4 regions of the Streptomyces sp. NBC_00876 genome follow, and region 4 is predicted to be linked to each of the others. Evidence: riboswitches for the same ligand, from Rfam matches in the RefSeq annotation. Region 4 holds a riboswitch; each other region holds the start of a gene.
What was found. Region 4 has a riboswitch for S-adenosylmethionine ahead of OG782_RS35190 (putative leader peptide). Riboswitches for the same ligand answer to the same signal wherever they lie in the genome.
Positions count from the first base shown of each region.

Region 1 (7,779 bases), 110 kb from region 4:
CGTGCGTTCCGCGGTCACTCACTTCGGCGGGGTCACGCCCCTGCGCAAGCTCTTCGACTTCGCCGCGCAGTACCAGGTGAAGAGCGCCGTGCACGGCCCCGAGGACATCTCGCCCGTCGGTATGGCCGCGGCCGTCCACCTCGACCTCGCCGTCCACAACTTCGGAATCCAGGAGTACTCGGGGCACAACCCGCTCACCGAGGAGGTGTTCCGGCACGCCTACACCTTCACCGACGGGTTCCTGCACCCCGGTGAGGCGCCGGGCATCGGGGTCGAACTGGACGAGGAGCTGGCGGCGGCGCACCCGTACGAGCAGGCCTATCTGCCGGTCAACCGGCTCAAGGACGGCACCGTCCACGACTGGTGACGGCGTGAACGGCCCCGCCCCGGCGCCGGCCCGTCAGGGGAACGCGGGCTGGAGGCCCGCGTACACCCCGTCCCGGCCCAGCAGTTCGTCGTGCGTGCCCACCTCCGCGATCCGGCCGCCCTCCATGGCCACGATGCGGTCGGCGCCCTGGATCGTGGAGAGGCGGTGGGCGACGACGAAGACCGTCCGGCCGTGCACGAGGCGGGAGAGGGCTTCCTGCACGAGGGCCTCGGAACGGTTGTCGAGCGCGGAGGTGGCCTCGTCGAGCACCAGCACCCTGGGGTCGCGTATCAGCGCCCGGGCGATCGCGAGCCGCTGCTTCTGCCCGCCCGAGAGCCGTGCGCCCCGCTCGCCGACCACCGTGTCCAGGCCGTGCGGCAGATGCGCGACGAACTCCATTGCGTTGGCGTCCTCCAGGGCCCGCAACAGGGTGGCCTCGTCCGTGTCTCCCATCCCGTACGTCACGTTGTCGCGGATGCTGCCCTCGAACAGGATCGACTCCTGCGGCACCACCGAGAGGAAGCGCCGGTAGCTGCGCAGATCGAGCCCGGCCATGTCGGTGCCGTCGAGCATGATGCGGCCCGAGGTGGGCCTGATGAAGCCGATGAGCAGGTTGAGGACGGTCGACTTGCCCGCCCCCGAGGCCCCGACCAGGGCGATCGTCTCGCCCGGCCGCGCGGAGAGTGTGAATCCGTCGACCGCGGGGTCCGCGTCGTCGTACGCGAATCCGACGTCCTCGAAGTCGATGCGGCCGGTGACGTGCTCCACCCGCGCCTTGCCGGAGTTGTGCTCCAGGTCGGGCGCCTGGAGCACCTCGCCCGCCGAACGCACCGACTCCAGCCCCTTGGTCAGGACGGGCGCCAGACCGAGGAGCGTGGTCACCGAGCCGGTCAGGACGGTGAAGAAGGCGCTGAGCATCACCACGTCGCCCGGGGTGATGGGCATCCAGCCGTGATAGGCGACCAGTGCCGATCCGGTCAGGCAGAGCACGCCGAGTGTGTTGAGGATGACCCAGGCCAGGGACCCGAAGCGGCCGTTGATCACGTCCAGGCGCAGACCTGCCGCGAACACCTGGCGCAGCGAACCGTCGACGCGGCCCAGCGCGGTCCGCTCCAGGCCGTGGGCGCGGGTGATGGGGATGAGCGTCGTCATCTCGCCGACGCGGGAGGAGAGTTGTTCGACCTCGCGGCGGAAGGACTCGTTGTGGCTGCGCAGCCGTGCGCGCAGCTTCATCACGAGGAATCCGGCCGCGGGCACGACGATCAGGAAGACGGGCAGGAACTGGGGCACGCGCACACCGATGACGACGAGTCCGCCGACCAGGGTCACCACGGCGCCGAGGCCCATGTCGGCGCTCTGCTGCATCATCTGTTCCACCGACTCGACGTCACGGACCACCTTGGCCTGGAGCACGCTGGAACTGACCCGCGCGTGGTAGCCGACGGACAACTGCTGCATCCGACGGCACAGCGCCGAGCGCAGGGTGGTGCCCATGCGGCGGATACTGCCGCCGAGGCACCGGACGTACCACTGGTGGAGCGGGTAGTTGATCACGAGGATGAACAGGAGGACGCCGGTGGACTTCCAGAGCCCGGACTCCGGTCCGTGCTGGACGACGACGTCCAGGACGGTGGCGGTGATCAGCGGCAGCAGCCAGATGGGGCTGTGCTTCACGACGAAGATGGCGACCGCGAGCGCCAGCAGCCGGCGGTCGGGGTGGAAGAGGTGGCCGAGGGTGCGGACCGGGTTCTCGCCGCGGTAACGGTGGTCCAGGTGGTCGAAGGACGCCAGGGGTTCGGGGCAGGAGTGGGAAACCGCTTTCTGCATGGGGTCATCCCATCCTGCTCCGGCGGTCCGGAGCAACCCCGTCCCACGGAAGGGACACCAGGGGGATGGGCGGGCGGACCTGCCCGACAGGGCTCAGCGGACGCCGAGTTCGCGCGGCAGGGGTTCGGGGGCCGGGTCCTTGCCCCCGGCGCGTCCCACCGAGGCGATGGCGCTCGTGACCAGGCCGGCCAGCAGCCCCCAGAACGCCGAGCCGATCCCCAGGAGCGTCACGCCGGAGGCCGTGGCCAGGAACGTCACCACGGCTGCTTCCCGTGACGCCTTGTCGGCCAGGGCGGCGGTCAGTGAGGACTCGATGGTGGCGAGCAGACCGATTCCCGCGATGGCCAGGACGAGTTCGTGCGGCATGGCGGTGAGCAGGGAGGCGACGGTCGCGCCGAGCAGTCCCACGCAGAGGTAGAAGACGCCCGCCCACACAGCCGCCAGATAGCGCTTGTCGCGGTCGGGATGTGCCTCCTCGCCCGTGCAGATGGCGGCCGTGATGGCGGCGAGGTTGAGGCCGAACGCACCGAACGGCGCCAGTACGGCGTTGGCCGCGCCCGTCCACGTCATGACGGGGGACACCGGGACGTCGTACCCGGCGCCCCGGATCACGGCCACACCGGGCAGGTTCTGGGATGCCATCGTGACGACGAACAGAGGAGCGCCGACGCTCACGAGAACCTTCCAGTCGAACTCCGGGGCGGTGAAGACCGGTGTGGCCAGGGAGAGCTGGACCCTGCCCAGCTGCCAGCCCCCGGTGAACGCGGTCGCCAGCACACCTGCGGCGAGCGCCAGCAGCACCGCGTAGCGGGGCAGCAGACGCCGCCCGAGCAGATAGAGCACGAACATGGGGAAGGCGACCGCGAAGCTGCCGTGCATCGTGCTGAACAGTCCTGTGCCGAACCGCAGCAGCACACCGGCGAGCAGTGCGGCCGCCAGTGGCACGGGGATCCGGCTCATGACACGGCTGAACCACCCCGTCACCCCGCTCACGAGGATGAGCAGCGCGGAGAAGACGAACGCCCCGACAGCCTGCGCCATGGACACACCGCTCAGACCGGTCGTGAGGAGTGCGGCTCCCGGTGTCGACCACGCGGTGACCACGGGGGCCCGGTAGCGCAGCGACAGGCCGATGCAGGTGCAGGCCAGGCCGACGCCGAGCGCGAGCATCCAGGAGGAGATCTCGCGCGAGTCGGCCCCCGCGGCCTTCGCGGCGGTGAAGACCAGCGCCGCGGAGCTGGTGACCCCGACCATGACGGCGATCAGCCCGGCGACCACGGCGGAGGGCGGAGCGGCCGAACGTATACGGGTGAGCGCGAACATGAGTGAGCCACTTCCCTGTGCCGTGCGGGACGTCGCCGATGGCCGGAAGGGACCGGTGCGCCGCGATCTGTTCCGTATACGGAACGTTCTGTTTATGGAACACTAGAGAACCGGGCCGATGCCCGTCAACGCGACAGTGGAGCGGTGCACGCCGATGGGACTGAACGAGGACGTCGGACGCAGGCTGCGGGCCCTGCGGAGCGAGCAGGACCTGTCGCTGTCGGAGCTGTCGCGGCGCTCACGAGTGGGCAAGGGGACACTGTCGGAGCTGGAGAGCGGCCTGCGCAACCCGACGCTGGAGACCCTGTACGCGCTCGCCACCGCCCTCGGCCAGCCGCTCAGCGCGGTGCTGAGCGACCCGCTGCCGCAGGGCGCCCGGGCCCCGGATCCCGCCGGCGTATCGGGCACCGCCGTCACCGGGGTTCTGCTGGAACGGTTCGAGGACGAGGGCGGGGTCACCGATGTGTTCCGGATCAGCATCCGGGCCGGAGTCACCCAGGAGTCCGAGGCACATGTGCCCGGTACACGGGAGAGCCTGATGGTGCTGTCGGGCACTGCCGTCGTCGGTCCGCGGGACGGGGCCGTCGGTGTCGAACCCGGTACCTGCGCCCATTGGGCGGCCGACCAGCCCCATATCTACCGCGCGTTGGAGGGCGAGGTGCACGGGGTCCTGTTCGTGAACTATCCGTCGGCGGCCAGGGGCGCGGGGGAGCGGCCGGGCCCCGGCGGGCAGTCGGGGACCGGTCCGGCCGGCCCGGCCTGACGGAGCCCGCCGGCCGTCGGCGGGCTCCCCGGTTCACGCCGCTTCGGGTGTCACGGCGCTCCTGTCCGGGAAGGCGGGGTGGCGGGAGAGGCGGCTCACGTAGGCCCTGAGCCGGGGGTGTGAGCGAAGGGCGCCGGCCGGGCCGAGTTGGACGAGCGCCACCCACAGGTCCACGTCCGCCGCCGTCAGCTCCTCGCCCAGCGCGTAGTCGTGGAGACCGAGCCGGCCTTCCAGCAGGTCCAGGGCCGCCGACCGCTGCGAGGGCCCGGCCGCCGGGGTGACGTCCCGGTCCAGCAGATCGCGCAGGGCCTCGATGTCCGGGGCGAGGGCCGGCGGGTGCAGCGCGGAGGGGCAGGCGTCGTCGTGACCGGACAGCAGGCCCGCGAGATCACGGAGGATGCCGGGCGTGTGGTTGCTGACGATGCGCCCGCTCCACCGGTCGCACAGCGCGGGTGCCGTCAGCGGCCCCTCGTAGCGGTGCTCCGTGGCCTCGTACGCCCTGCGCAATGAGGCGTACGCGCCGGAGGTCTCGGCGGGATGCCCCAGGAGCGTGGTGGCGACCGAGCCCCGCAGACCGAGCAGCCCGAGGGTGATCGAGATGCGCAGCGAGCGCGGGCAGTTCTCCGACAGGAACAGCTCGTAGCGGTGCGGTGCGGCGTAGAAACCGCCGGCCAGGCCGACTCCGATACGGCTGTGGAGGCGCGGGGACGGCACGGCCGGCCTGGTCCGAAGGCGTGCGGCACCTGAGCCCGGCACGGGTGAAACCGAGGTACACGGGGACGGGTCGGCTGTACTCGAACTGCGCGATGCTGTCTCGGGCATGACTCTCCCTATGGGAATTCCTGGGGGGAACGAGGAAGCCACCGGCGCCTCGTGGGCACCGGCGGCCGGATGCGGAGCGACTGCGCCTGCGTACCGGTCCGGATCGAACGGACCTGTACGCAGCCGGACTCACCGGAGGCGTACGTGTCCTGTTCGCGGACTAATAGGCGCTGGAGACGCGCAGCAGATCGATGTGCAGGCGCCTCGTCAAACCGTTGCAGGGCATTGCCACCGGTCCCGCCTTCAGGACTCGCGATACGCGAGACCACGCTTGCCCCGTCGCACCGACGGGACCCGGTCGTCACCCGGGGCACCCCATCGCGGTGGAAGGGTTGCCTGCCAGCGGGCCGGGGCCGATGACCACCTGGGCGGGGCGGTTCCCGCAGAGGCGGCGCTGACAATCGTGACCGTCCACGCCAGTTTCGGCGCGCTTCGTGACTCCGTCAAGAAGGCTGTACCTGCTGTCTCGCCTGATGGGCACCGCCGTTGATGCTACCCCGGGCGTGTCCGGCTCACGGCACGCGCCGCACGGCCGCGAGCGTCCGCGATGGTGCGGCTTGCCGGCCGGCCGCCCTCGCACAGGGTGGGCCGGTCCGGTACCCGTTCCCGGGCCGCGGCGACAACCACGGTGCGGTCCCGGGGGAGTCCCGGGACCGGCGGCTTCTCAGCCCGTGCCGAGGAGGTTGACCATGCGGATGTAGCGGACCCAGTCCCAGTTCGGACCCGGGTCGGTGTGGTCGGTTCCCGGGACCTGGACGTGTCCGAGAATATGGGCGCGGTCCTTCGGGATGGAGTAGCGGTCGCAGACCGAGGCCGTCAGCAGCGCCGACTTCTCGTACATGACGTCGGTGAAGTAGGCGGGCTGGTCCACGTAGCCCTCGTGCTCGATGCCGATGCTGCGGGTGTTGTAGTCCCAGTTGCCGGCGTGCCAGGCGATGTTCTTCTCCCGCACGCACTGGTCGATGTAGCCGTCGGCCGAGCGCACCACATAGTGCGCGGAGACCTGCTTCGCCGGGTTCTGGAAGATGGCCACGGCGTCCGAGAACATCTCCTGGGTGACATGGATGATCACGTACTGGACCGGGTACGCCGAAGGCCGCGTCGAAACGGTGTAGTTGGACGTCGACGCGGGTACCCAGTGAGCCGACGGATAGTCCGTGTCCCCCGTTGTCGCGGCGGTGGCCCGGACGGAGGCGGGGAGCAGAGCAGCCGCGGCCGTCGCCGCGGCGCCCTGGAGAATCCTTCTGCGGTCCATGCGTACTCCTGTTGTGTGGGGGGACGGATCAACCGGCCGGGTTCCGGCAGTTGATCCGTCCGGACACCGACGACAGCGCGCAACGGCCCGGTACCCGATTCCCCCGGCATCCCGTGACTCCCTCATGTCCGATGACCGGAATGGGCTGTCCGATGTACGGCCGAGCGTCTCGCGGCCCCTACCGTACGGGTGACGAGCCGGTGGCGAAAGACGGCAGGAGTCCGAAACCGGCGTAGTGGAAGGGCTGTTCAGGACGGGACGGGCGGTGCGGGCAGCCGGACGGGAAGTCCGGCAGCCCGTACCCCTCCCATGATGCGCCGTCAGACGTCGGCCGCGCCGGCCTGCGCCCATGCCGCCGCGGGGTCGTCGTCGCAGGGACCCGCCGGGAACCAGGACCCGCCCTCCTTGCGGTACGGATACCAGCGCCCGTCCCGCCCGTAGCGGAGCTGAACGGTGCCGTCCGCAGCCGTCCAGCAGTTGCGCCCGGCCCGCAGCCGTGGCGCCTCGTCCTCCTCCCAGGCTCCGGCGAGCTGAGTCCTGGCGCGGGCGAGGCCGGCGGCGTCCGGAACCCATTCCTCGTCGAGCACGGCGAGCGCGGCGGCGCCTCCGTACTGCCAGGCGCGCACCGCGGCGGGCAGCCCGGCGCGCCGGCGTCCGGAGCCCGTCGCCAGCCGGGTCATGATCCACGGCTCGGGATGCGCTTCGGCGGCCAGCCGCACCGCGTCCTGACCAGGCGTCAGGGCGGTCGGCAGGGGCCGGTGTTCATGGCCGGGAGCCAGCGCGTCCGCCAGCATCCGCTGGGCGCGCACCGCGCTGTCCGTCGCCAGCATCTCCAGCGCCGACGGGTCCACACCCGGCTCCGGGTCCGTCTCCGTGTCCAGCGAGGGGGACAGGCCCGGCTCCTGGGGAAGCACCGGGGGCGGCGGCAGCGGGGGAAGGGCATCGGCCCTCGCGTACGCCTGTGCCGCAGGAACCCCGCGCACCGGACCGCCCCCGGCCTCGTCCGTACCGCCGTCACCCTCACCGTCACCGGGGCCGGCGGCCTCGTGCCCCGCGGCCCGGGCCGCGATCCGTACCTGGAGCTCGTCCAGCAGCCGTCGCTCACCGCGCCCCCGCATCAGGAGCAGCACGAACGGATCCTGGTCCAGCAGGCGCGCCAGCTGGTAGCACAGGGCGGCGGTGTGCGGACAGTGGTCCCAGGCCTCGCAGGTGCACTCCGGGTCGAGGTCGCCGATCGCCGGGAGCAGGTCCACGCCGGCCGCCGCCGCGTCCTCGACCAGATGCGGCGGCAGCTCCCGGTCGAGCAGCGCCGCGATGTGCCCGGCCCGTTCGACCGCCATGTCCAGGAACCGGTCCCATTCCTCCTCGGCCAGCTCCTGGAGGAGCACATCGCTGCGGTGGGCGTGCTCGTCCCGGTCCCGG
Region 1 is NZ_CP108800.1:8,178,797-8,186,575, forward strand. It holds gene manD (D-mannonate dehydratase ManD) at 1-367, shown strand, start outside; gene OG782_RS35645 (ABC transporter ATP-binding protein) at 401-2,194, opposite strand; gene OG782_RS35650 (benzoate/H(+) symporter BenE family transporter) at 2,288-3,517, opposite strand; gene OG782_RS35655 (helix-turn-helix domain-containing protein) at 3,672-4,280, shown strand; gene OG782_RS35660 (glutathione S-transferase C-terminal domain-containing protein) at 4,314-4,994, opposite strand; gene OG782_RS35665 (putative leader peptide) at 5,263-5,328, opposite strand; SAM riboswitch class IV at 5,365-5,511, opposite strand; gene OG782_RS35670 (N-acetylmuramoyl-L-alanine amidase) at 5,767-6,357, opposite strand; gene OG782_RS35675 (SWF or SNF family helicase) at 6,678-7,779, opposite strand, start outside.
Region 1: another riboswitch for S-adenosylmethionine. It lies ahead of OG782_RS35665 (putative leader peptide); the one in region 4 lies ahead of OG782_RS35190 (putative leader peptide).

Region 2 (7,779 bases), 680 kb from region 4:
CGCTGTCGTCGCTCACCAGCAACTACAACGTCACCGTCCCGTCGTCCGGCGCGTACAACACCTCGTACGACATCTGGGACAGCGACTACGACTACGAGGTCATGCTCTGGGTCAACTACAACGGCGCCGTGGGCCCGCTCGGCACCTCGCAGGGAACGCTGACGCTCGGCGGTCACACCTGGACCGTCTACAAGGGCGACAACGGGGCCAACCAGGTCTTCTCGTTCCTGCGCACCTCGGACTCCACGTCGGGATCGGTGGACATCCTGCCGATCCTGAAGTGGATCAAGGACACCAAGGGCTGGTGGGGCAACGAGACCATCGGTGACGTCCAGTTCGGCTACGAGATCACCTCGTCGCCGGGCGGACTGGACTTCACCACGAACGGATTCGGTGTCTCCTCGAGCTGATCCGTACGCACAAGGAGCCGGCCCCCGCACGGGGGCCGGCTCGCGCGCTCGGGTGGGGCGCCAGGACTACTTCGGGGCGGGGCCGGTACTCTCCCGCACCGTCAGTTCCGGCGCCAGCAGCTCGACTTCGTCCGTGCCGCGGCCGGAGAGCTTGGCGACGACCTGCTCGACCGAGCGGCGCCCCATCTCCTGCGCGGGGATGGCCACCGAGGTGAGCCGTACCGAGGCCTGCGAGGCCACCTGCTCGGGACAGATCGCGACCACCGACACGTCCTCGGGGACGGCCCGGCCCTGCTGCCTCAGCAGGTTGAGCAGCGGCTCCACCGCCGACTCGTTCTGCACGATGAACCCGGTGGTGCCGGGACGCTCGTCGAATATCCGCGACAGGGTCTGGGCCATCGCCGGGTAGCCGCCCTCGCAGGGCCGGTGCAGCACCCGCACGCCGGTCTCCTGCGCCTTGGCACGCACTCCGTCGACGGTCCGCTCGGCGAAGCCGGTGTGCCGCTCGTATACGGCGGCCGCCTCGCCGATCACGGCGACCTCGCGATGACCGAGGCCGGCGAGGTGCTCCACGCAGAGCGCTCCGGTCGCCTCGAAGTCGAGATCCACACAGGTCAGCCCGTCGGTGTCGGCGGGCAGTCCGATGAGCACGGCCGCGCGGTCGGTCTCGCGCAGCAACGGCAGCCGCTCGTCGTGCAGTTCGACGTCCATCAGGATCATCGCGTCGGCGAGCGAGCTGCCCGCGATGCGCCGCACCGCCGCGGGGCCCTCCTCCCCGGTGAGGAGCAGGACGTCGTAGCCGTGGGTACGGGCCGTGGTGGCAACCGCGATGGCGATCTCCATCATCACGGGGACGTACATGTCGGTACGCAGGGGGACCATCAGCGCGATGATGTTCGACCGGCTGCTCGCCAGCGCCCGCGCACCGGCGTTGGGGTGGTAGCCGAGCTGCTGGATGCTCTGCTCCACGCGCTGCCTGGTGGGCACCGAGATGGAGCGTTTCCCACTGAGGACGTAGCTCACCGTGCTCGCCGAGACTCCGGCATGCTGCGCGACCTCGGCCAGGGTGACCATTCAGCTCTCCATCACGTGACGACGTCGGACACCGGCACGCATACCGGCCTGCTGCGACAGTTCGGCCAGATGAGGCGAAGCGCTTCGACTGGCCACCCTCCGCCTGCGACATGCGCAGATGATGCGAGACTAGACCCGCACACACAGCGTGTCCATAGCAGCGTCGAAGCGCTTCGACTCATCGCCTCCCGCTCGTTCCGGCCATGGCAGCAGCCATGGGGCTACCGCCACGATATGCCGGACACCCGGTTCGGAACATCAGCGGGACCGGGTGACTGCGCGCCTCGGGCCGCCGGCGGTGTCCAGTCGCCCAGTCAGTCGGCGATCTCCTGACCGGCCGCACCGGCATCGGTGAGCTGCGGCCGGTCGCCGCTGCCCGCACCGGAGCCCGGTCCGTCGTTGCGGTACTCCGCGAACCGGTCGTCCTTCCAGGAGAACCCGCTCCCCCGCTCGGTGTGCGGTGACCCGATTGCGACCCCTCGCTCTGCGGCCCGGTCCAGCCGTGGATCTACGCCTGTCCGCCGCCGCGCGCGGCGTCGCACAGGACCCCGCCCTCGAACCCGACGTTGACCAGTCCCTCCACCTTGCCGCCGGCGTCGACGAGCTTCAGCGCATGCCACAGCTCCAGCCAGTACACGCGTCCGCGGTGACCGGCGAGCCTCGTCCGCAGCACGTCCGGCGCATGGGTCCACACCTCGGGGAGGTGTCCCGCGTAGTCGAAGGCGGGCCGCAGTTCGACCCATCCGTCGTCACGGACGTCGCCCGCGGTGAGCAGGATCTCGACGGCCTGCCCGGGCTCCTGCCGGCACTTCTTGGCGTGGATCCAGTGCACATGGTGGCCCGCGGCGTACCGTGCGCAGCCGTCGTTCAGGACGGAGTCGTTCTGGGGGAGATGACGCAGCATGACGGGCTCGCCTTCCGGGTTGTGGGACCCCGAGTGCCCTGCACCGCGGTCCGCTGTTCCCCGTGCCCTGCGCACGGGGCAGGTCGTCACCCGGAGCACCCGCAGCGGAGCGGGGTGCCGTCCAGCAAGCCGGGGCTGTGCGCTGGAACTCATGACCCGAGGAAACTCTAACCCACACGAACAGCACGACCCGACGGGTGGTCAGGAACGTACGGGAGCGCCCGTACCCGGGCGCCACCCCCACGTGTCCCGTCCGGTCCGCCGGGTCCGCCGCACTCAGCCGGTGATGAGACCCGGGTCGCTCGAACCGGATTCGCCCGTCTCGACGTGCCCGGCGAAACGGCGCAGGAAGCCCGCGTCCGCGTCGGAGGTGACGGTGACGTCGTACCAGCGCTTGCTGCTTCGCAGGTCAAGGGTGTGCTTCACGGTCGCCCCGGCACCGACGGTGAAGGTCTGCGCCGCTCCCCCGTATCCGACCGCGCTGCGGACGGTGAGGTGGACGGCGCCGGAGCCTGCGTTGGACAGGGTGAGCTCAAGCTTTCCACCGACGGCTGTATGACGTGCCGTCACCTCGGGGCCGGCTGTCTTGCCGGGGGCCCGGAAGGCACGCAGGAAGCCGTTCGGGCCGTGGACGGTGAGGTCGGTCACCCCCTGCGAGTAGGCGGTGTTCCAGGCGTCCGACAGCGACTTCCCCGCCTCGGTGGTGTACGTCCAGGGCCCGTCGATCCGGTTGGCGGACGTCACCAGGAACTGCGCACCGGCGTCCGCACCGCCGCTGAAGGTGAGACGGAACTTCCCGGTGGCCGGGTCGGCGGCGCCGTCGACGAAGGGCGCGTAGCGCAGCGGCCGGGTGGGACGGGACCCCTTCTCCTGCTTGGGCACACTGCCGGTGGCGGGCGGCGCGGGTTTGTAGTCGGGGTGCCGGTCGCCGTCCGGGGGCTCGTAGGCGGCGGTCGACGGCAACGAGGGCGACGAGGTGTCGGTACGGCGGAAGTCGAAGGCGGAGGTGAGGTCGCCGCAGATGGCGCGCCGCCAGGGCGAGATGTTGGGCTCGCGCACACCGAAGCGCTCCTCCATGAACCGGATGACGGAGGTGTGGTCGAAGACCTCCGAGCACGCGTACCCGCCGGTGCTCCACGGGGACACGACCATCATGGGTACGCGCTGGCCGAGCCCGTACGGCCCTGCCACGTACCGGATGTCGCCGGGGAAGTAGTCGGCGGAGGTGTCCACGGTGGACAGGCCCTGGGAGGCGCCGGACGGCACGAACGGCGGCACCACGTGATCGAAGAAGCCGTCGTTCTCGTCGTAGGTGATGAAGAGAGCCGTCCTGCCCCAGACCTCGGGATCGGCGGTCAGTGCGTCCAGCACCTGCGCGATGTACCAGGCGCCGTAATTCGCGGGCCAGTTGGGGTGCTCACTGAAGGCCTCGGGGGCGACGATCCACGACACCTTCGGAAGCGTCCCGGCCTGGATGTCGGCCTTCAGGTCGTCGAGGAGCCCGCCGCCGTTCTTGATGTCCGTTCCCGTGCGCGCCTTGTCGTGGAGCGGATCCCCGGGTGCGGCATTGCGATAATTGTTGAAGTAGAGGAGCGAGTTGTCGCCGTACGTCCCTCGGTAGGCATCATCGATCCACCCCCAGGACCCGTCGGCGTCGAGCCCGTCGCCGATGTCCTGGTAGACCTTCCACGACACCCCGGCCTGCTCCAGGCGCTCGGGGTAGGTGGTCCAGCCGTACCCGGACTCGTCGTTGCCGAGCACGGGACCGCCACCGGTGCGGTCGTTCCCGGTGTATCCGCTCCACAGGTAGTAGCGGTTCGGGTCGGTCGACCCGATGAACGAGCAGTGGTAGGCATCGCAGACGGTGAACGCGTCGGCGAGGGCGTAGTGGAACGGGATGTCCTCACGGGTGAGGTGGGCCATCGTGGTCGCCGTCTTGGCAGGCACCCACTTGTCGTACGCGCCCTTGTTGAACGCCCAGTGACCGCCCGCCCAGTCGTGGTTCAGGTCCTGGAGGAACTGCATCCCGAGATCGTCGGCCGGCGGCCGGAAGGGCAGCACCTCCCTGCCGAGAAGATCCTTCTGGTGCCAGACCGGCTTTCCGCTGGGAAGCGTGACCGGCCGCGGGTCACCGTATCCGCGTACACCCTTCATCGTGCCGAAGTAGTGGTCGAAGGAACGGTTCTCCTGCATGAGTACGACGATGTGCTCGACGTCCTGGAGCGTTCCGGTACGCCCCCGCGCGGGAAGGGAGGCGGCGCGGGCGATGCTGGACGACAACGCGGTGAAGGCTGCGGTGCCTCCGGCGAGTTGCAGGAGCCGGCGACGGTTCAGTTCAGCCATGGGTGGGGGCCTCTGCGGGGTGAGGGGACGTGGGGCGAAAGCGACTGGAGTTTTCCAGAATCGGCACGCCTACGGAAGGCCCGTGCAGTGTGCACGCGGTGGCTTTCGGCCGAACAGACGGCAACGGACCGGAACGGAACGGATCCAATCGGAACAGCCGGCCAATGTTCCCCTGCCCCTACGGTTTCCGGGCCACAGCCCCGTAGACCGAAACGGGCTGAGTCTCCACCGGGAGCTCGCGGAGGTTGAGCTCCGGGTGCCAGTCGACCACCTGGACGACGCCCGGTTCGACCCATTCCAGCCCTTCGAAGAACCTGCGCACACGCGCGCGCGACCGGGGCACGAGTGTCACCCCGCCCGCGGCGTAGGAGGCCACGCCCTGCTCGACGTTCTCCGGGTCGAAGTCACTGGTGAGCTGGGACAGCACGAGGTAGCTGCCGGGAGCGAGCCGCGCGACGAGCCGCTCCACCAGCTCGTGCGCACCGTCGGCGCCGTCCTCACCATCGGCGACGAAGTGCATCAACGCGATCAACGACAGCGCGACGGGGCGCTCGAAGTCGAGGATCTCGCCCGCCGGCTCCAGAATCCGCTCCGGCTCCCGCACATCGGCATCGAGGTAGGCCGTCACCCCTTCCGCCGTGCCCTGCAACAGGACTTCGGCGTGGGCCCGCACGATGGGATCGTTGTCCACGTACACCACCCGCGTATCGGGGACGACGCCCTGAACGATCTGGTGCAGGTTCGGCTCGGTGGGAATCCCGGACCCGATATCGAGGAACTGCCGGACCCCCGCCTCCCCGGCGAGCCACCGCACGGCACGGTGCATGAACCACCGGCTGTGCCGGGCGATGCGCTTCGTGTCGGGCGAAAGCCCGGCGATCCGCCGGCCGAGCTCCTCGTCGACGGGGTAGTTGTTCTTCCCCCAGGTACTTCAGCAATACACGGATGCGGAGCGGATGGGAATGATCAAGAGCGTGGGTACCCCTGAGCAGGTCGAAGACGTGATCACGAAGCCGTATGACGGGTGCGGCAAGTGCATGGTCGCCGTGCGTCGTCTGTCGAGGAAGACGGAGAAGACCAACAGCCCGGCGAAGCAGGCCGTCCAGGTGGCTCAGGCTGTGGCGGCCTTTGGTGGCCACATCGTCGGTTGGGCCGATGACTGGGAGGTGTCGGGCGCTACGGACCCGTTGACTCGTCCGTGGTTCGGTCCGTGGTTGCGCGGAGAGATGGGACCGTACGACGGCATCGCAGGCGCTGCGGTTCATCGGGCGTTCTCGGTAGAGCAACTTGACTGCTGTCCCTCATTCCATGTTCGGGCGGCAGGGCAGTGGGCCACACTGAGTTCGCACAAGGCCAGAAGAAGAACGGGGACGCGGGCGTGGATGCTGAAATCGTTGCCTTGGTGGATCAAGCCGGTCCGTATCTGACGGCGGCTTTGACTGCCTACGGGGTTGGTGTGTTAGGCCGGGCAGAGGACGCCGCCGTTGATGCCACGGCGAACGTGGGGCGAAGGCTCCTGGACTCGGTCTGGCGTCGGAGGGGCGGCCCGGGGCGCGCAGAGCTGGAGGCGGCCGTAGGTGAAGCAGCGGAAGCACCGGCCGATGCGGATGCCGCGGCGGCCTTGCGTCAGCAGATCAAGCGTGCGTTGCGCGAAGACAGGGAACTCCTGGCGGAGTTGGTAGCCCTGCTGCCCGCCGGATCAGCAGTTTCGGTGACGGCATCGGGTGAGCGGGCCATCGCGGCACAGCGCATCACCACCGCGATTACCGGCGACAACGCCACCCTGAGGCCGTGACCATGCCCAGTTTAGAAGCGTCAGGTGATCGGTCGGTGGCCGCCCAGTCGATCGGGGCTGCGCTTACGGGTGACCATGCTCGCGTCGTCATCCTTCCACCTGAAGCGGTGAGGTGGGCAAAGGAGGTAGAGGCAGCGCCTGGTACGGCCAATCTTCCTGGCTCGCCTTCCGGGGTTTTCGTCGGCCGGGATGAAGCGTTGGATCAGTTGCGCAGCATGCTGACCAGCAACGGCGACGCGGCGGTGACGCAGGCAGGCGCGGTTCACGGCCTGGGAGGCATCGGCAAGAGCGCCTTGGCCCTGCACTACGCGATCCGATACCGGGACGCCTACAGGCTGACGTGGTGGATCAACGCCGAGTCTCCGGTATCGATCGAGGCGAGCCTTGCTGCGCTGACCTTCCGACTATGTCCGAACTGGTCCCACAGCGTCACACTCGAGGAGCGCGCAGCGTGGGCGATGGCCTGGTTGCAGTGGCATCCGGGCTGGCTGCTGATCTTCGACAACGTCGAACACCCCAAACATCTGCTCCCCTATCTCGGTTCCCTGCCGGACGGGCATCATCTGGCGACCAGCCGTAAGGCCACTGGCTGGCACGCGATCCGCCACACTCTGGCTCTGGATCTCCTCGACGCCGAGGCTTCTGCTGATCTGTTGTGCTCGCTTGCCTACGACCGCCAGGCGCCTACTCCGGAGCAGCGCAAGGAAGCCGAACATCTTGCTGCGGAACTCGGATACCTTCCGCTGGCGCTGGAACAAGCCGGCGCCTACCTTCACCAGACGGGAAAGGGAATCGGCGCCTACCGGCGAGCGCTGCCACGGATGCTCCCCAAGCACTCCGAGGGCATCGACCCCGAACGCACAGTGGCTCGCGTCTGGAACCAGTCCATCCAGGCCATCCGCGAACGTGGTCCCCTCGCCGTGACACTCCTCAACGCCGCAGCCTGGCTCGCCCCAGACGACATCCCCCGCGCTCTCCTGGCCCCCCTCGCGCCCACCGTGGATGAAGCTGACGACGAGATTGACGACGCTCTCGGTGTCCTGCGCGCCTACAACATGATCACGCTCTCCGGTCCGAACTTCAGCATGCACCGACTCGTCCAAGCCGTACTGCGAACACCCCCCGCAGCAGACAGTGACCACCTCTCAGCAGGGAGGGGCAACGCCGAACTAGCCCTTCACGCAGCCGTGTTCGATGGCGACGACGCCTTGCCAACCGCTACTGCATGGCAGTTGGGGGCACTGGTACCCCAC
Region 2 is NZ_CP108800.1:7,387,818-7,395,596, reverse strand. It holds gene OG782_RS32380 (GH12 family glycosyl hydrolase domain-containing protein) at 1-410, shown strand, start outside; gene OG782_RS32375 (LacI family DNA-binding transcriptional regulator) at 477-1,484, opposite strand; gene OG782_RS32370 (hypothetical protein) at 1,993-2,388, opposite strand; SAM riboswitch class IV at 2,436-2,545, opposite strand; gene OG782_RS32365 (phosphocholine-specific phospholipase C) at 2,665-4,731, opposite strand; partial or broken gene OG782_RS32360 (SAM-dependent methyltransferase) at 4,910-5,653, opposite strand; gene OG782_RS32355 (hypothetical protein) at 5,694-6,158, shown strand; gene OG782_RS32350 (hypothetical protein) at 6,110-6,526, shown strand; gene OG782_RS32345 (tetratricopeptide repeat protein) at 6,742-7,779, shown strand, end outside.
Region 2: another riboswitch for S-adenosylmethionine. It lies ahead of OG782_RS32370 (hypothetical protein); the one in region 4 lies ahead of OG782_RS35190 (putative leader peptide).

Region 3 (7,779 bases), 5.9 Mb from region 4:
CGTCAGCTGGTCCAGCGCGGAGGCCTGGTCGAGGAAACTGTCCGGGTCCGAAGCGAGGAAGAGCTGCACGGAGGGGTCGATGCCTCCGGAGCGGTACTGCGCGGCGGCGAGGGAACCGAGGCCGGAGCGGAGCGTGTTGAGCTCCTCCTGACCGCGGGCCACCTTGTCCTGGAGTGCGCCGATCTGCTTCTCGAGCTTCTCCTGCTTCTCCTTGGCCCCGCTGTACAGCTCGGTGGCCGCCTCCGCCTCGTGGTAGAGCTTGTCGACCTTCGCCTTGACCTCGCTCTTGGTCGGCTTGGGGTCGGCGTGCGCGGCCTGGGAGGTCAGGGCCACGGCCGCGGCGGCGGTCGCGGTGAGCACGGTCACGCGGGTGCGGCTCGGCGGCTTGGGACGACGGTGGGACCCCACGAAGGCGAGCTCCTTCTTCCTCGAGCCGCCTACCGGGTTCCGGGGAGGATGAGATCCCCGGCTCCGTGACGTCACGGCCTCGGCGGTTCCTTCACTGCCACCCCGGATGGGTGATCAACCGTGCGAAGGTTCGAGGCCCGACCTTAGTGACCATCTTGTGATCAGTTCAAATCCCCACAGGAAAAATCTCGCCGCAGCAGGCACTTCTTTACCCACATCACACGGCGCGTAGCGGCGACTTGACGGTCCGTTCCGTCATTTCCGGCAAGTCTCAACAAATCCCGCTAGACGCGCGAAAGCCGCTTCAGGAGCAAGGCGGACGCAACGGGCCTGGCTCCCGCCTTCGCCACGCCGTCGGCCACCTCGCGGTCGGTGGAGACCACCACGACCGGCCGTCCGGACGGCTCGGCGCGCGCCAGTTGACGGATGAGCTCGTCGGCCGTGACACCCGGCTTGCTGAACAGCACCCGCACCCCGCGCGGCGGCGCGAGCAGCACCGGCGCGGCCAGCTCGGCCCCGTCGAAGACACAGGTCATCTCGGCGCCCGTCTGGGCCGCCAGCATCGACAGACCTCCCAGCAGCCGCAACCGCTGCTTCTCCAGCGGCATCTGGGGGTAGCCGGTCTTGGTGACGTTGTAGCCGTCCACGATCAGATGGGCCTGCGGAAGCGCCAGCAACTGGTCCAGCAGCGCCGGATCGGTCTCCGAAAGAGCCCTGGCCGCGATGTCCTTGGGCGACATCCGCCCCGGCTCGACCGCGTCGACACCGTCCGCGGGACGCATCGACGAGGGCGGCAGGGCCAGTTCGCGCCGCAGCCCGGAGGCCGCGTCGAGCACCGTGTCGAGCAGCAGCCGCAGCCGCATGTCCTCGACGGAGCGCCCCTCCCTTGCGGCCCTGCGACCCGCCTCGGCGGACGCCTCCGCCTCGCCGAGCCGCGCCCGCAGCCGCCGGGTCTCGCTCTCGGCCGCGGACACCTGGGCGGCCGCCTCGGCCCTTACGGCGTCGCTCTCGGCCCTGCCCCGGCGCAGCGCCGCCTCGCCGCGCTTCACCTCGTTGGCCGCGCTGCGCAGTTTGCGCTGCAGCGACTCGGCCTCCTTGCGGGCCGCGTCCAGTTCGACGCGGAGCCGTTCCGTCTCGCTCTTCGTCTGGGACCGGGCCCGGTCGAGTTCCTCGCGCAGCCGTTCCAGTTCGAGCCGGCTCTCCTCGTCGGCCCGCTCGGCGTCGGCCCGCTGGACCTCCTCGCCCGCGGCGGCGACCAGCTTCGCCCAGCCCGCCGGACGCAGCACATAGGCCGCGGCGGCCACGTCGACGGGGTCGGCGGCGGCGGGCGGTGAACCCGCCTCCAGGGCGGCGGCCAGCTCCGGCTGCGTCTCCCTGAGCCGTTCACCGATGCGCCGGCGGAACGCAGCGTCGCCCTCGAGCGCGGCCGCCATGGCGTTCCCGGCGAACTTGGCGCGCCGGGTCGGCGTGAAACGGGCGTACTGCCGGAGCTGGGCCGGAAGTTCGGTGACGGTGAGGCCGCCGAACGCGTCCGAGACCAGCGCGACGACCCGGCGCCGCACTCCTTCGGGCAGCGGGCGGTCGAGCGCCTCCACGGCGTCATCGGCCGCTTCGGCCGACGCGGCGCCGCCCGCGGGCTGCTCCACCATCCGTCACCTCATGTTTGTCCGCACGGCCCCGTCAGGAGTCGGCACCCGGCCTGTCGACTAGTTCGATCTGGTCCACCGCGTTGCACCAACGACAGCGCACCGACTCGATGGTCTCACTGACCACCTCGCGTTCCTCGACGCTCGATTCCCCGGCCAGGTCGAGATGGACGTACTCGACGACCTTGGACGAGCGCGTCACATCGAATCGCGTCAGGTTTCCGCAGAGCGTGCAGCGCCAGCGGGTCCCGTCGGTCGGCTGGGGAACCGTCGTCATCGTTGTGTCCTCTTATCTCGAGCCTCGTGCTGCCGGACAAGGATCTCGCGGTGCACCGTCGAACTGCGGATGTCCTGTCGTCAGCCTACGGCCTCGGCGCATCCCGCCGGCACGGCGAGGCGCTCTGTCCCGTTCCCTCCGCTTGCGTCATGCTCTGTTCATGATCGATCGGCGGGCTGCGGCCGGCAGACTCCTGCGCGCGGCCACCTCGGGCGGACCGCCGGTGACGTACACCCTCATCTCGCTGTGCTGTGTGGCCTTCGTGATCAGCCCGCTCTCCGGACTCAACCCGGTGTACGGCACCGGGGACGCCCTGCTCAGCGCTCAGGCGGGGTACTTCGAACGCTGGGGTGTGATCCCGGGCGAACTGTGGGACGGCTCGGCGCACGCCCTGCTCACCCCGCTCACCGCGCTCTTCGTGCACGGCAGCTGGCTGCACCTGCTGGGCAACATGCTGTTCCTGTACGTGTTCGGAGCGATGGCCGAGGAGCGCATGGGGCACACCGAGTTCGCCTGCTTCTACCTCGGCTGCGGCTACCTGGCCCTGCTCGCCTACGCGGCCGCGCACGCCACGTCCGACCAGACGCTCGTCGGCGCGTCGGGGGCGATCTCCGCGGTGCTCGGGGCCTTCCTCTATCTCTTCCCCAGAGCCCGGGTCACCAGCGTGTTCCCGTTCCTGCTCTTCCTGCCGCTGCGCTTCCCGGCCTGGATCGTGCTGATCTTCTGGTTCGTCCTGCAGTGGCTGGCGGCGCAGGGTGCGGGCAGCGGCCCGGGGGTGGCCTACCTCGCCCATGTCGTCGGCTTCGCCACCGGCTTCCTCTACGCCTGGGGGCGCTACCGGCGTGAGGCTAGAGTGAAGTCTCCAGCCACGGCCACCGAGGGAGAAAGCCAGCCGTGATCACCGCGATCGTGCTCATCAAAACCAGCGTGGACCGGATTCCCGAGATCGCCGAGGCCATCGCGGCCCTGGACAGCGTCAGCGAGGTCTTCTCGGTCACCGGTACGTACGACCTGATCGCCATGGTCCGGGTGGCCAAGCACGACGATCTCGCCGATGTCATCCCCGGCCGGATCAGCAAGATCCCCGGTGTCGAGGGAACCGACACCCACGTGGCGTTCCGTACGTACTCGCAGCACGACCTGGAGGCGGCCTTCGCCATCGGTCTGGACGCCTAGACGCCTAGGCGTCAGCACGTGGGGCCGGGTACGGACAGCTGTCCGTACCCGGCCCCACGTGCTGACGGGCCTCAGATCTGCGCCGTGCCCCGGTCCGGGACGCAACGGCCGTCCTCGGTGCGGTACTTCCACTGGGCGCCCTCGCTGACGAGCTCCCCGACGGCCCGCAGGAAACGCTCGATGTGCTCGTCCGGCGTACCGGCGCCGAAGCTGACCCGGATCGCGTTGAGGGACCGCTCACCCGGCTCGGCCTCCGGCGCGCCGCACTCGCCGACGTCCTGCGGGTCGCTGCCGAGCAGGGTGCGCACCAGCGGGTGGGCGCAGAACAGGCCGTCGCGCACCCCGATGCCGTACTCGGCGGAGAGCGCCGCGGCGAAGTGCGAGCTGTTCCAGCCCTCCACCACGAAGGAGATGACGCCGACCCGCGGGGCGTCGTCGCCGAACAGCGAGAGCACCTTGACCTCGGGCACCTCGGCGAGTCCGGCGCGGACCGCGGAGACCAGCTGCTGCTCGCGGGCGACCAGGCTGTCGAATCCGGCCTCGGTGAGCGCCTTGCAGGCGGAGGCGATGGAGTAGACGCCGATGACGTTGGGCGAGCCGGCCTCGTGGCGGGCGGCGGTGGTGTGCCACTCGACGTCCACCCCGCCGTCGGTGCGCCGGGCGACCTTGCGGGAGGCGCCGCCGCCGGCCAGGTAGGGCTCGGCGTCGCGCAGCCAGTCGGAGCGGCCGGCGAGGACGCCCGAGCCGAACGGCGCGTACAGCTTGTGTCCGGAGAAGGCGACCCAGTCGACGTCCAGCTCGGCGATGTCGACGGGGTGGTGCGGGGCGAGCTGGGCGGCGTCCAGCACGATCCGTGCGCCATGGGCGTGCGCGGCGGCGGCGAGCTCCTTGACCGGCCACAGCTCGCCGGTGACGTTGGAGGCGCCGGTGACGCAGACCAGCGCGGGGCCGTAGGGGTCCCGGTCGGCGAGCGCCCGCTCGAGCGTGGCGACGGCCTGGGCCGGGGTGCGCGGGGCGTTCAGGTACGTCACCCGGGCGTCGCGCCAGGGCAGCAGCGAGGCGTGGTGCTCGGTCTCGTACACGAACACCTGGCAGTCGGCGGGCACGGCCGCGGCCAGCAGGTTGAGCGAGTCCGTGGTCGACCGGGTGAAGATCACCTGGTCGTCGGGGCGGCAGCCGAGGAACTCCGCGACGGTGACGCGGCTGGACTCGAAGAGGTCCGTGGAGAGCTGCGAGAGGTATCCGGCACCGCGGTGGACGCTGCCGTAGTACGGGGCGTAGGCGGCGACGTCGTCCCACACCCGCTGCAGGGCCGGGGCGCTGGCGGCGTAGTCCAGCGCGGCGTAGGTGACCTCACCGCCGGTGACCAGCGGAACCGTCACATCCTTGCCCAGAACCGGCAGAGGCGCACAAATGGACTGGTCGGTGGCAGCGGTGAAGACAGACATGGCGAACTCCCGTAACAGGCAGGCGAATTCCGCGTGCCTGCGGATACGCGGCAGCACGGAAGGAAGAAAGAGGGGTGTGCGGAGGAGGGCCGAAAAGCCCTATCGCATTCGCTTGCTCACAAGAGGCTCCCTGAGGACCAGGACCCCACGGGTGGACATCTCACGATGTCGAGGGGTCCGCGCTTGCCGCAGACCTCGCTGCCTGCGGCCTGGTCTTCACCCGGGGCACCCCGCCACGGACGGAGGGTTGCCGGACAGCGGGCCGGGGCCGTAGTCGCTGTCACTCATGACCTGCCCAGCATCTTGCCATACGTACGGAAACACGCAAGGCGCAGTCCGTATGACGGACTGCGCCCTGCCTCACATCCCGTGCGTTCAGGCGTTGCTGGCCACGACCCATCTCTCCAGCGCGCGCCCGGCCGCCCCCGAGTCGATGGACTCGGCGGCCTTCGCCATACCGGCGGTCAGCTGCTCGGTGAGCGTCCCCTCGCCCGGGTCCAGCGCGACCAGCGCCGCCGCCGAGTTGAGCAGGACGGCGTCCCGTACGGGCCCGGTCTCCCCCGCGAGCAGCCGGCGGGCCACATCGGCGTTGTACGAGGCGTCGGCGCCCCGCAGCGCCTCCACCGGCACCAGGTCGAGGCCGACGTCGCGCGGGTCGAAGGCCTCCTCGCGCACCACCCCGTTCCTGGCCACCCAGACGCGGGAGGTCGCGGTGGTGGTCAGCTCGTCCAGACCGTCGTCGCCGCGGAAGACCAGGGCGGAGTTGCCGCGCTCCGCGAGGACACCCGCGACGATGGGGGCCATCCGCAGGTCGGCGACACCGATGGCCTGCGAGCGGACCCTGGCCGGGTTGGTGAGCGGCCCGAGGATGTTGAACGTGGTCGGCGCGCCGAGCTCCGAGCGGGCCTTCGCCGCGTGCCGCAGGGCCGGGTGGAACTTCACCGCGAAGCAGAAGGTGATGCCCGCCTCCTCCGCGACCTCGACGACACGCTGCGCAGGCAGGTCGAGATTGACGCCGAGCTTGCCCAGGACGTCGGAGGAACCGCTGGCCGACGAGGAGGCACGGTTGCCGTGCTTGACGACCTTGGCACCGGCTCCGGCCACGACGATCGCCGACATGGTGGAGATGTTGACCGTCTTGGCCATGTCGCCGCCGGTGCCGACGATGTCGACCGTACGGCCGGGCACCTCGATGGTGGTGGCGTGCTCGTACATCGCACGGACCAGACCGGACACCTCGGTGACGGTCTCGCCCTTCGCGCGGAGCGCCACGGCGAAGCCGGCGATCTGCGCGTCGGTCGCCGCGCCGCTCATGATGCGGTCCATCGCCCACGCGGTGTCGTCGGCGCTCAGGTCCTCGCCGCGCAGCAGCGGGATCAGCACGCCCGGCCAGGAACGGGCCGCCACGCTGTCGCCGCCGACCGGGGTCACAACGTTCATGGTCCACTCCTGGGGTCCACAGCCGATAAAGGGGATGCGACCACCCTATCGAGCCCCGGGGACAGCGAAGAGCCCCGTCCATCGAACGGACGGGGCTCCTGCTGTGGCGATCAGTTCAGGTGATCAGTGGTGGCCGTGGCCGCTGTTGATCTCCTTGTACTCCTCGGCGGTGGGCTTGGCGATCTGGTTGTTCTCGCCGTAGTAGCCCTTGCTGAGCCTGGCCCGCAGCTTCTGCACCGGGGACACCTTGCGCCGGACACCGTTCTCGTCGACCGTCGGGCCGATCTCGACCGGCTTGTACTGCTCGTGCGCGGTGAGCGTGTGCAGCTGCGCCGGTGAGAGCGGCTCGTGGACCTCGACGAACTCACCGTGCGGCAGGCGCTTGATGAGACCGGACTCGCGTCCGTGCAGCACCTTCTCCTTGTCCCGGCGCTGAAGGCCGAGGCAGATCCGCCTGGTCACGATGAACGCGATGACCGGGCCCACGAAGATGAAGATCCGGACGAACCACGAGATGGCGTTCAGCGACAGGTGGAAGTGCGTGGCCCACAGGTCGTTGCCACCGCCGATGAAGACGATGACGTACTCGGTGATCCAGGCGACGCCGAAGGCCGTACGGGTGGGGGTGTTGCGCGGGCGGTCCAGGATGTGGTGCTCGCGCTTGTCCCCGGTGATCCAGGACTCGATGAACGGGTAGACCGCGATGATCGCGAGCACCAGCCCGAAGGCCATCAGCGGGATGAACACACCCAGGACGAGCGTGTGGCCCCAGAGGTTGATCTCCCAGCCGGGCATCACTCGGATCAGACCCTCGGCGAAGCCCATGTACCAGTCGGGCTGTGCGCCGGTGGACACCTGGTCCGGGCGGTACGGGCCGATGGCCCAGATCGGGTTGATCGAGGCGATGCCCGCGATGACGGCGATGACGCCGAAGACCAGGAAGAAGAACCCTCCGGCCTTCGCCATGTACACCGGCAGCAGCGGCATGCCCACGACGTTCTTGTTGGTCCGGCCGGGACCCGCGAACTGCGTGTGCTTGTGGTAGAAGACCAGGATCAGGTGGCCCACCAGCAGCCCGAGCATGATGCCCGGCAGCAGCAGGATGTGGATCGAGTAGAACCGTGCGACGAAGTCGCCGCCCGGGAACTCCCCGCCGAACAGGAACATCGAGATGTACGTACCGACGACCGGCGTGGCCAGGATCGCGCCCTGGGTGAAGCGGACACCCGTACCCGAGAGCAGGTCGTCCGGGAGCGAGTAGCCGGTGAAGCCGGTGAACATGCCGAGGACGAACAGCAGGAAGCCGAACATCCAGTTGATCTCGCGGGGCTTGCGGAACGCGCCCGTGAAGAACACGCGCATCATGTGCACGAACATGCCGGCC
Region 3 is NZ_CP108800.1:2,175,978-2,183,756, forward strand. It holds gene OG782_RS09560 (NlpC/P60 family protein) at 1-408, opposite strand, end outside; gene OG782_RS09565 (NYN domain-containing protein) at 693-2,054, opposite strand; gene OG782_RS09570 (hypothetical protein) at 2,089-2,331, opposite strand; gene OG782_RS09575 (rhomboid family intramembrane serine protease) at 2,492-3,229, shown strand; gene OG782_RS09580 (Lrp/AsnC family transcriptional regulator) at 3,226-3,507, shown strand; gene OG782_RS09585 (aminotransferase class V-fold PLP-dependent enzyme) at 3,579-4,955, opposite strand; SAM riboswitch class IV at 5,130-5,247, opposite strand; gene trpD (anthranilate phosphoribosyltransferase) at 5,331-6,395, opposite strand; gene OG782_RS09595 (cytochrome bc complex cytochrome b subunit) at 6,519-7,779, opposite strand, start outside.
Region 3: another riboswitch for S-adenosylmethionine. It lies ahead of OG782_RS09585 (aminotransferase class V-fold PLP-dependent enzyme); the one in region 4 lies ahead of OG782_RS35190 (putative leader peptide).

Region 4 (7,779 bases):
TACGACCGGCTCGCACAGGGCCCCGTCGACGCCTACGTCTCGTACGACAACCACAAGGTCGGCGAGTTGCAGGGCAAGGCACTGCTCGCCGCACTGGGCGACAAGGCCGGCAGCGGCGAGATCGTCATGCAGAACGGCTCACCGACCGACCCGAACGCCGCCGAGTTCAAGGCAGGCGCCCACTCCGTCCTCGACGGCAAGGTGAAGATCGGCAAGGAGTACGACACCCCGAACTGGGACCCGAACAACGCCAACCAGCAGATGGCGGGCGCCATCAGCGCACTCGGCAAGGACAAGATCATCGGCGTGTACTCGGCCAACGACGGCCTGGCCGCCGGTATCGCCACCGCACTCAAGGCGGCCGGCATCAGCGTTCCGCTGACCGGGCAGGACGCCCAGCTGGACGCGATCCAGCGGATCCTGGCCGGCACCCAGACCATCACCATCGAGAAGCCGTACAAGCCGGAGGCGGACACCGCGGCCGCGATGGCGGTCGACCTGGCCCAGGGCAAGGCCATCCCCAAGTCCCTGACGCCGATCACCGTCACCAGCGGCAGCGGCCAGAAGGTCCCGGCCAAGCTGCTGACGCCGGTCGTGGTCAACAAGGACAACATCAAGGAAACCGTCGTCAAGGACGGCCTGTACACCGTCGATGAGATCTGCACTCCCGCCTACGCCGACGCCTGTGCGAAGGCCGGCCTCCAGTAACCCCGGCTCCACGCAACCGGGCGAGCCGCACCGCGCGGCTCGCCCGTCGGGGGCCGAGAGTGTCAGCCCGTGCGTACGGGCAACCCAGGAGGCGGTTCCGTTGCCGGAAGCACCTGTGCTCACTCTGCGGGGGATCTCCAAGCGCTTCGGCGCCGTCCAGGCACTGTCGGGCTTCGACCTCGAGGTCCACCCCGGCGAAGTCGTCGCGCTCGTCGGCGACAACGGCGCCGGCAAGTCGACCGCGGTCAAGGCCATCGCGGGAGTCAACCCGCCGGACGAGGGCGTCATCGAGTGGCAGGGCCGCCCGGTCGCCATCGGCCGCCCCCACGACGCCCAGAACCTCGGCATCGCGACCGTCTACCAGGACCTGGCCCTGTGCGACAACCTCGACGTGGTCGGCAACCTCTTCCTCGGCCGCGAACTCCGCCGCTTCGGCGTGCTCGACGAGGTACGCATGGACCAGCGTTCGCGCGAACTGCTCGACACCCTCTCCATCCGCATCCCCAGCGTCCGCATCCCCGTCGCCTCCCTGTCCGGAGGGCAGCGCCAGACGGTGGCCATCGCCCGTTCCCTGATCGGCGACCCGAAGGTCGTCATCCTGGACGAGCCCACCGCGGCCCTGGGCGTGGAGCAGACGGCCGAGGTCCTAGACCTGGTCGAGCGGCTCAGGGAACGCGGCCTCGGAACCATCCTGGTCAGCCACAACATGGTGGACGTGATGGCGGTCGCGGACCGGATCGCGGTGATGCGCCTGGGACGCAACAACGGCTTCTTCGACCGGCGTTCGACCACCACCGAGGAGATCATCTCCGCCATCACCGGAGCCTCCGACAGCGCCGTCACCCGCCGCCAGGCCCGAAAGCGGGAGGAGAAGGAGGAGGAGCGATGACCCGGGAACCCGCACACGACGACCCCCAGGAACCCGCACACGACGCCATGCCCGCCGTCGACACCCGCCTGCTCGTCCGCGAGGAGGGCATCCGCGGGTACGCCGGGGAGTTCTGGCGCAAGATGCGCAGCGGGGAACTGGGCTCCCTCCCCGTCGTCATCGCCGTGATCATCATCTGGACGGTGTTCGGCAGTCTGAACAGCACGTTCCTCTCGGCCCAGAACCTCTCCGACCTCAGCCAGCAGATCGTCGGCACCGGCATGATCGCCGTCGGCATCGTCTTCGTGCTGCTCCTCGGCGAGATCGACCTGTCCGTCGGGTCCGTCAGCGGTCTGTGCGCCGCGATCTTCGCGGTACTCAACGTCCTGAACGGCATGAACGAATGGCTGGCGCTCCTGATCGCCGTGCTGGGTGGAACGGCCGTCGGCCTCATCCAGGGCTTCTTCTTCGCGAAGGTCGGAGTACCCGCGTTCGTCGTCACCCTTGCGGGCAACCTCGCCTGGAACGGGCTGATGCTTCAGGTGCTCGGCTCCAGCGGCACGGTCAACATCCCGGCCGACAGCATCGTCGCCGAGATCTACTCGACCATCTACCACAGCCCGGCAGCCGCCTACGCGACCGCGGCGGCAGGGGTCGGACTGTTCCTGGCGGCCTCCCTGCTGGACGCCGCGCGCCGCAGGAGAGCCAGAGTGCCCTCCCGCCCGGTCGCCGAAATCGTGCTGCGTACGGTCGTCATTGCCGCGATCGCCTTCACCACCGCGTACATCCTCAACCGGTACCAGGGCCTCCCGCTGGCCCTGCTGATCTTCCTGATCGTGCTCGTGGTCCTGGACTTCGTACTGCGCCGCACCACGTACGGACGGAAGGTCTTCGCGGTCGGCGGCAACTCGGAGGGTGCGCGAAGGGCAGGCATCAGCGTGCCGTTCGTCCGCATGTCCGTCTTCTCGATCGCCGGCACCATGGCAGCCGTCGGGGGCCTCTTCCTCGCCGGGCAGATCCAGTCGGCGAGTCAGACCTCGGGAGGCGGCAACCTGCTGATGAACGTCATCGCCGCCGCCGTCATCGGCGGCACGAGCCTGTTCGGCGGGCGCGGTTCCGTCTGGTCGGCGCTGCTCGGCGCGCTGGTCATCGGATCCATCCAGTCCGGGATGAACATCATGGGCGTCAGCAACGCGGTCCAGTTCATGATCACGGGATCGGTCCTGCTCGCCGCCGTGGTCGTCGACTCCCTGTCCCGCAGGAGCCAGAAGGCCGCGGGACGCGCGTAACGCGTGAACGCGTGAACGCGTGAACGCACAAGGAACAGATGGCACAGCCGCGGTGTTCCCTCTCAAGGTCACATGAGCACGTCACACGAGCACGTCACACGAGCACGTCACACGAGCACGCAACCCGGTGTGAGCACGGCCATGATCTGAGGGGCATTGCGCGCCGCTGCCGCCGCGCGTAGCGTTCCTGACAGGTCATGAGTGTCAGCGTCAAGCCCTGGCTCGCTGACCGGCAACCCTCCTGCGTGGCGGGGTGCTTCAGGGGAGACCGGGCGGGACCCGCCCGGGTTCCCGCAGGCGCGAGGCCCTCGGGCCCGCCGATCCGGACGAACGGAGGCGACGGTCATGCCATCGGATTCCTGCCCGCTCGTCAGGGTTCTTGCTCCGAGGCGCCGCGTCCACCTGTACTCCCGGCCGCACATCGATCTCCAGCGCGTGGCCGGCGCGCTCTGTCGTTCCTGACCCGTACCCGCGACGCCGCACCTCCCGACGAGGCCCGGCGATCACCCACGGTCGTTCAGGAAGGCACCCTTTCGTGTCCGCATCACCATCGCCGCACCCTGCCCTGTCCTCTCCGCTTCACCTCGCCGTCGCGCTCGACGGTGCGGGCTGGCATCCGGCCGCATGGCGCGAGCCGTCGGCACGTCCCCGCGATCTGCTCACCGCCGCGTACTGGACCGACATCGTCCAGGAGGCCGAGCGCGGCCTGCTCGACTTCGTGACGATCGAGGACGCGTTCGGGCTCCAGTCCTCGCAGCCCACGGAGGCCGACGGCCGCACCGACGAGGTGCGCGGGCGGCTCGACGCGGTGCTCATCGCCGCGCGGGTGGCCCCGCTGACCCGGCACATCGGGCTGGTGCCGACCGTGGTCGCCACGCACACGGAGCCGTTCCACATCTCCAAGGCGATCGCCACCCTCGACTATGTGAGCACCGGCCGGGCCGGTCTGCGCATCCAGGTGTCGGCCCGGAGCAATGAGGCGGCCCACGTCGGCCGCCGTCCGTTCCCCTCCTTCCCCGCCTTCCGCTCCCTGCGCGGCGAGGACCTGGACCGTCCGGATGTACGGGAGCTGACCGCCGAGCTCTTCGACGAGGCCGGTGACCACATCGAGGCGGTACGCCGGCTGTGGGACAGCTGGGAGGACGGCGCGGAGATCCGCGACGTCACCACAGGCCGCTTCATCGACCGCGAGAAGCTGCACTACATCGACTTCGAGAGCCGCCACTTCAACGTCAAGGGCCCCTCGATCACGCCCCGGCCCCCGCAGGGGCAACCGGTCGTCAGTGCCCTGGCGCACGGCAGTGTTCCCTTCCAACTGGTGGCCCGCTCGACGGACATCGGCTACGTCACCCCGCACGACACCGGGCAGGCCGCAGCCGTCATCGACGAGATCCGCGCCGAACAGGCGGCGGCGGGCCGGGCCGCGGAACCCCTGCACATCTTCGGTGACCTCGTGGTGTTCCTCGACGACGACCCCGCAGCGGCGGCAGCCCGCCGCGACCGCCTGGACAGGCTGGCCGGCCGCCCGTACACCAGCGACGCGAAGGTGTTCACCGGCACGCCCGCGCAACTGGCGGACCTGCTCCTCGCATGGCAGCAGACCGGGCTGTCCGGCTTCCGCCTGCGCCCCGCCGTGATCGGCCACGACCTCACGGCGATCACCCGTGCACTCGTGCCCGAACTGCAGAGCCGCGGCGCCTTCCGGAACGCCTACGAGGCCGACACCCTGCGCGGGCTGCTCGGACTCGCCCGCCCCGCCAACCGCTACGCCACCGTCTGAGCCGGAGGGACCACCGACATGAGCACCAACCAGGGCACCGGCAGCAGCACCGCCAGCAACACCGCCAAGCCGTTGAAGCAGATCCATCTCGCGGCGCACTTCCCGGGTGTCAACAACACCACCGTGTGGAGCGACCCGGCTGCCGGCAGCCACGTCGAGTTCAGCTCGTTCGCGCACTTCGCGCGTACCGCCGAACGCGCCAAGTTCGACTTCCTGTTCCTCGCCGAAGGACTACGTCTGCGTGAACAGGGCGGCCAGCTATACGACTTGGACGTAGTGGGCCGCCCCGACACCTTCACTGTGCTGTCCGCCCTCGCCGCCGTCACCGAACACCTCGGACTGACCGGCACCATCAACTCCACCTTCAACGAGCCCTACGAAGTGGCCCGGCAGTTCGCCAGCCTCGATCACCTCTCGGGTGGCCGGGCGGCGTGGAACGTCGTCACCTCGTGGGACGCCTTCACCGGCGAGAACTTCCGGCGCGGCGGATTCCTCCCGCAGGACGAGCGGTATTCCCGGGCCAAGGAGTTCCTGGCCACCGCCAACGAGCTGTTCGACTCATGGCGAGGTGACGAGATAGTCGCCGACCAGCAGGCAGGCGCCTTCCTCCGGGATGCGTGCGCCGGAGCCTTCGCGCACAAGGGTCAGCACTTCGACATAGAGGGGCAGTTCAACGTCCCGCGCAGCCCGCAGGGCCGCCCGGTCATCTTCCAGGCGGGCGACTCCGACGAAGGACGCGAGTTCGCGGCCGCCGACGCCGACGCGATCTTCAGCCGGTACAGCACCCTGAACGAGGGCCAGGCGTTCTATACGGACGTCAAGGCCCGGCTCGCCCGCCACGGCCGTACCCACGACCAGCTGCTGATCCTGCCCGCCGCGACCTTCGTCCTCGGCGACACGGACGCCGAGGCACAGGAACTGGCCCGCGAGGTCCGACGGCAACAGGTCAGCGGCGCCACCGCCATCAAACACCTCGAGTTCGTCTGGAACCGTGACCTGTCCGCGTACGACCCCGAGGGACCGCTTCCCTCCATCGATCCCGATCTCGGCGAGCACACCATCGCCCGCGGCCGCGCGCAGGTACGGATGTACCGTGACCCGCTGGCCACCGCCCGCGAGTGGCGCGAGCTCGCGGCCGCGAAGAACTGGTCGATCCGGGACCTGGTCATCGAGACCGGCAACCGCCAGGCCTTCGTCGGCTCCCCGGCCACCGTAGCCGGGACCATCAACGACTTCGTCCAGGCCGACGCCGCCGACGGCTTCATCCTCGTTCCCCACATCACCCCCGGCGGGCTGGACGTCTTCGCCGACACCGTGGTCCCGCTCCTCCAGGAACGCGGCGTGTTCCGTACGGAGTACGAGGGCACGACACTGCGCGACCACCTCGGCCTCGCCCATCCCGATCACGACGCGACAGCCGGGCGCGCGGCCTCGTGAACATCCGGCCCTCACCCTCACCCTCACCATCCACGCCCCGGCCCTCGCCGGTTCCGTACCCGCCCGGTCCCGTGGTCCCCGGCCGCCACCAGGCACTATGGACGCATGATCACCATTCATCTGAAGTACGAGATCGACGCCGACAAGCTCGAGGACTTCGAGGAGTACGGCCGGCGCTGGGTGGGGCTCGTGAATCGCCTCGGAGGGACACACCACGGCTACTTCCTGCCCAGCGAGGGCGACAGCGACATCGCCTACGCCCTCTTCTCCTTCCCCAGCCTCGCCAGGTACGAGCAGTACCGTGCGGAGAGCATGAACGACCCGGAGTGCCAGGAGGCGTTCGAACTGGCACGCAGGACCCGCTGCATCAAGAGGTACGAACGCCGCTTCCTCCGTCCCCTCGATGCCACGTCGTAGCCTCGCTGTTCCAGCTGGGGGCGATGGGCGGCTGAGCGAGGTGGTGTCGGCCGATGGGCGCGGTGGAGGGCCCGACCGCGAGGTCGGGACCCTCGGATGCGCACTCATCTGCTGGCGGCGCCTGCGCGCTCTGGCGAGCAATGCCCTGGGTCAGTCAGCCGCTGCCAGTCGATTGAGAACCTCCATGGACGTGAAGTCCCAGCCGACCAGGCGCGGCCCGCTCCAGTTGATGCCGATCTTGAGCCCATCCCGGGCGTAGTCGGCCAGTTCGCGATCGCGCCAGGTGTCCAAGGGCATGGATTCCACGCGAAGCCCGTGCCCCCAGACCTTTGTGGCTCTCTGGGCACGGGCCCAGGTCGACCAGAAGGGAAGACTTCGCGTCCCGTCCGTGGAGAGAGAGGTCGGCATTCCTTCGTCATCCCGGACAAACCAGACCACTCTGCTTTTGTGGACGTCTCGGAAGAATGCTGCCGCTTGCGAACCGCTCTGACTCATAGCCACTGAGTGTAAGGGCTGCCCTCGCCACTCAATTCGTCAGGATTTCTTGGGCGACAGTCGCGGAGGATCGCCCAGGTCTTCATGCGCGCAGGCTTCGAGACGCCGAACAGCGGCGCGATCTGTCGCATCGTCAAGTTCGTCCACCAATACGCCGTGACCAGCAGCGCACGGTTCGCCAGCGAGGCTCCATGGTCGACCCTTGCAGACTGCATCCGCACTCTCACGAATCCGACACCGGAATCACACAGGGCATGCCGAGAACATTCCAAGGGGTGATCTGAGGGTTGGCCTGCCGTTTAGCTGCCGCTCAAAGGAGATTCCCACCTGGGATCATGTCCGGACCTTCTCTCCAGGTGGGCAAACAGGTGCTCGGCTGTGGTGGAGGTGGATTCTTGGGGCGCGCCGACCGCAGTCAGGGCGGTGGCGAGCCTTGCCGAGGCAGCCTCTGGAAGGTCCGGGTCGGTGAGGAGGGGAAGGATCAGCAACAGGCGGGCGGCTGTGTCCTGGACGCCTTCGTTCGAAGCGGAAGGGTTGTCAGCGATGTAGACCAGTTCGTGCCACGTCAGGCCATGCCCTGAGAATTCTCCTTCCCAACTGGCGATCTGCTGGGCATAGCTCCTGTCTGGATGGGTGAGGAGGTAGTCGGTGCCGTAGTCGCCAACCAGGTTGCGGTAGATCACCACAGCTCCGGGGCCATCTTCGGCCGGCACCCTGAACGCCGGCCAGTGTTCAGGATCGAAGAGAACCTCGGACATGGCGTCGGCATCGGCGCCGTCGTCGCC
Region 4 is NZ_CP108800.1:8,067,624-8,075,402, forward strand. It holds gene OG782_RS35175 (sugar ABC transporter substrate-binding protein) at 1-708, shown strand, start outside; gene OG782_RS35180 (ATP-binding cassette domain-containing protein) at 809-1,597, shown strand; gene OG782_RS35185 (sugar ABC transporter permease) at 1,594-2,865, shown strand; SAM riboswitch class IV at 3,059-3,171, shown strand; gene OG782_RS35190 (putative leader peptide) at 3,211-3,327, shown strand; gene OG782_RS35195 (LLM class flavin-dependent oxidoreductase) at 3,401-4,645, shown strand; gene OG782_RS35200 (NtaA/DmoA family FMN-dependent monooxygenase) at 4,664-6,082, shown strand; gene OG782_RS35205 (NIPSNAP family protein) at 6,188-6,499, shown strand; gene OG782_RS35210 (DUF2750 domain-containing protein) at 6,650-6,994, opposite strand; partial or broken gene OG782_RS35215 (IS5/IS1182 family transposase) at 7,084-7,219, opposite strand; gene OG782_RS35220 (hypothetical protein) at 7,294-7,779, opposite strand, start outside.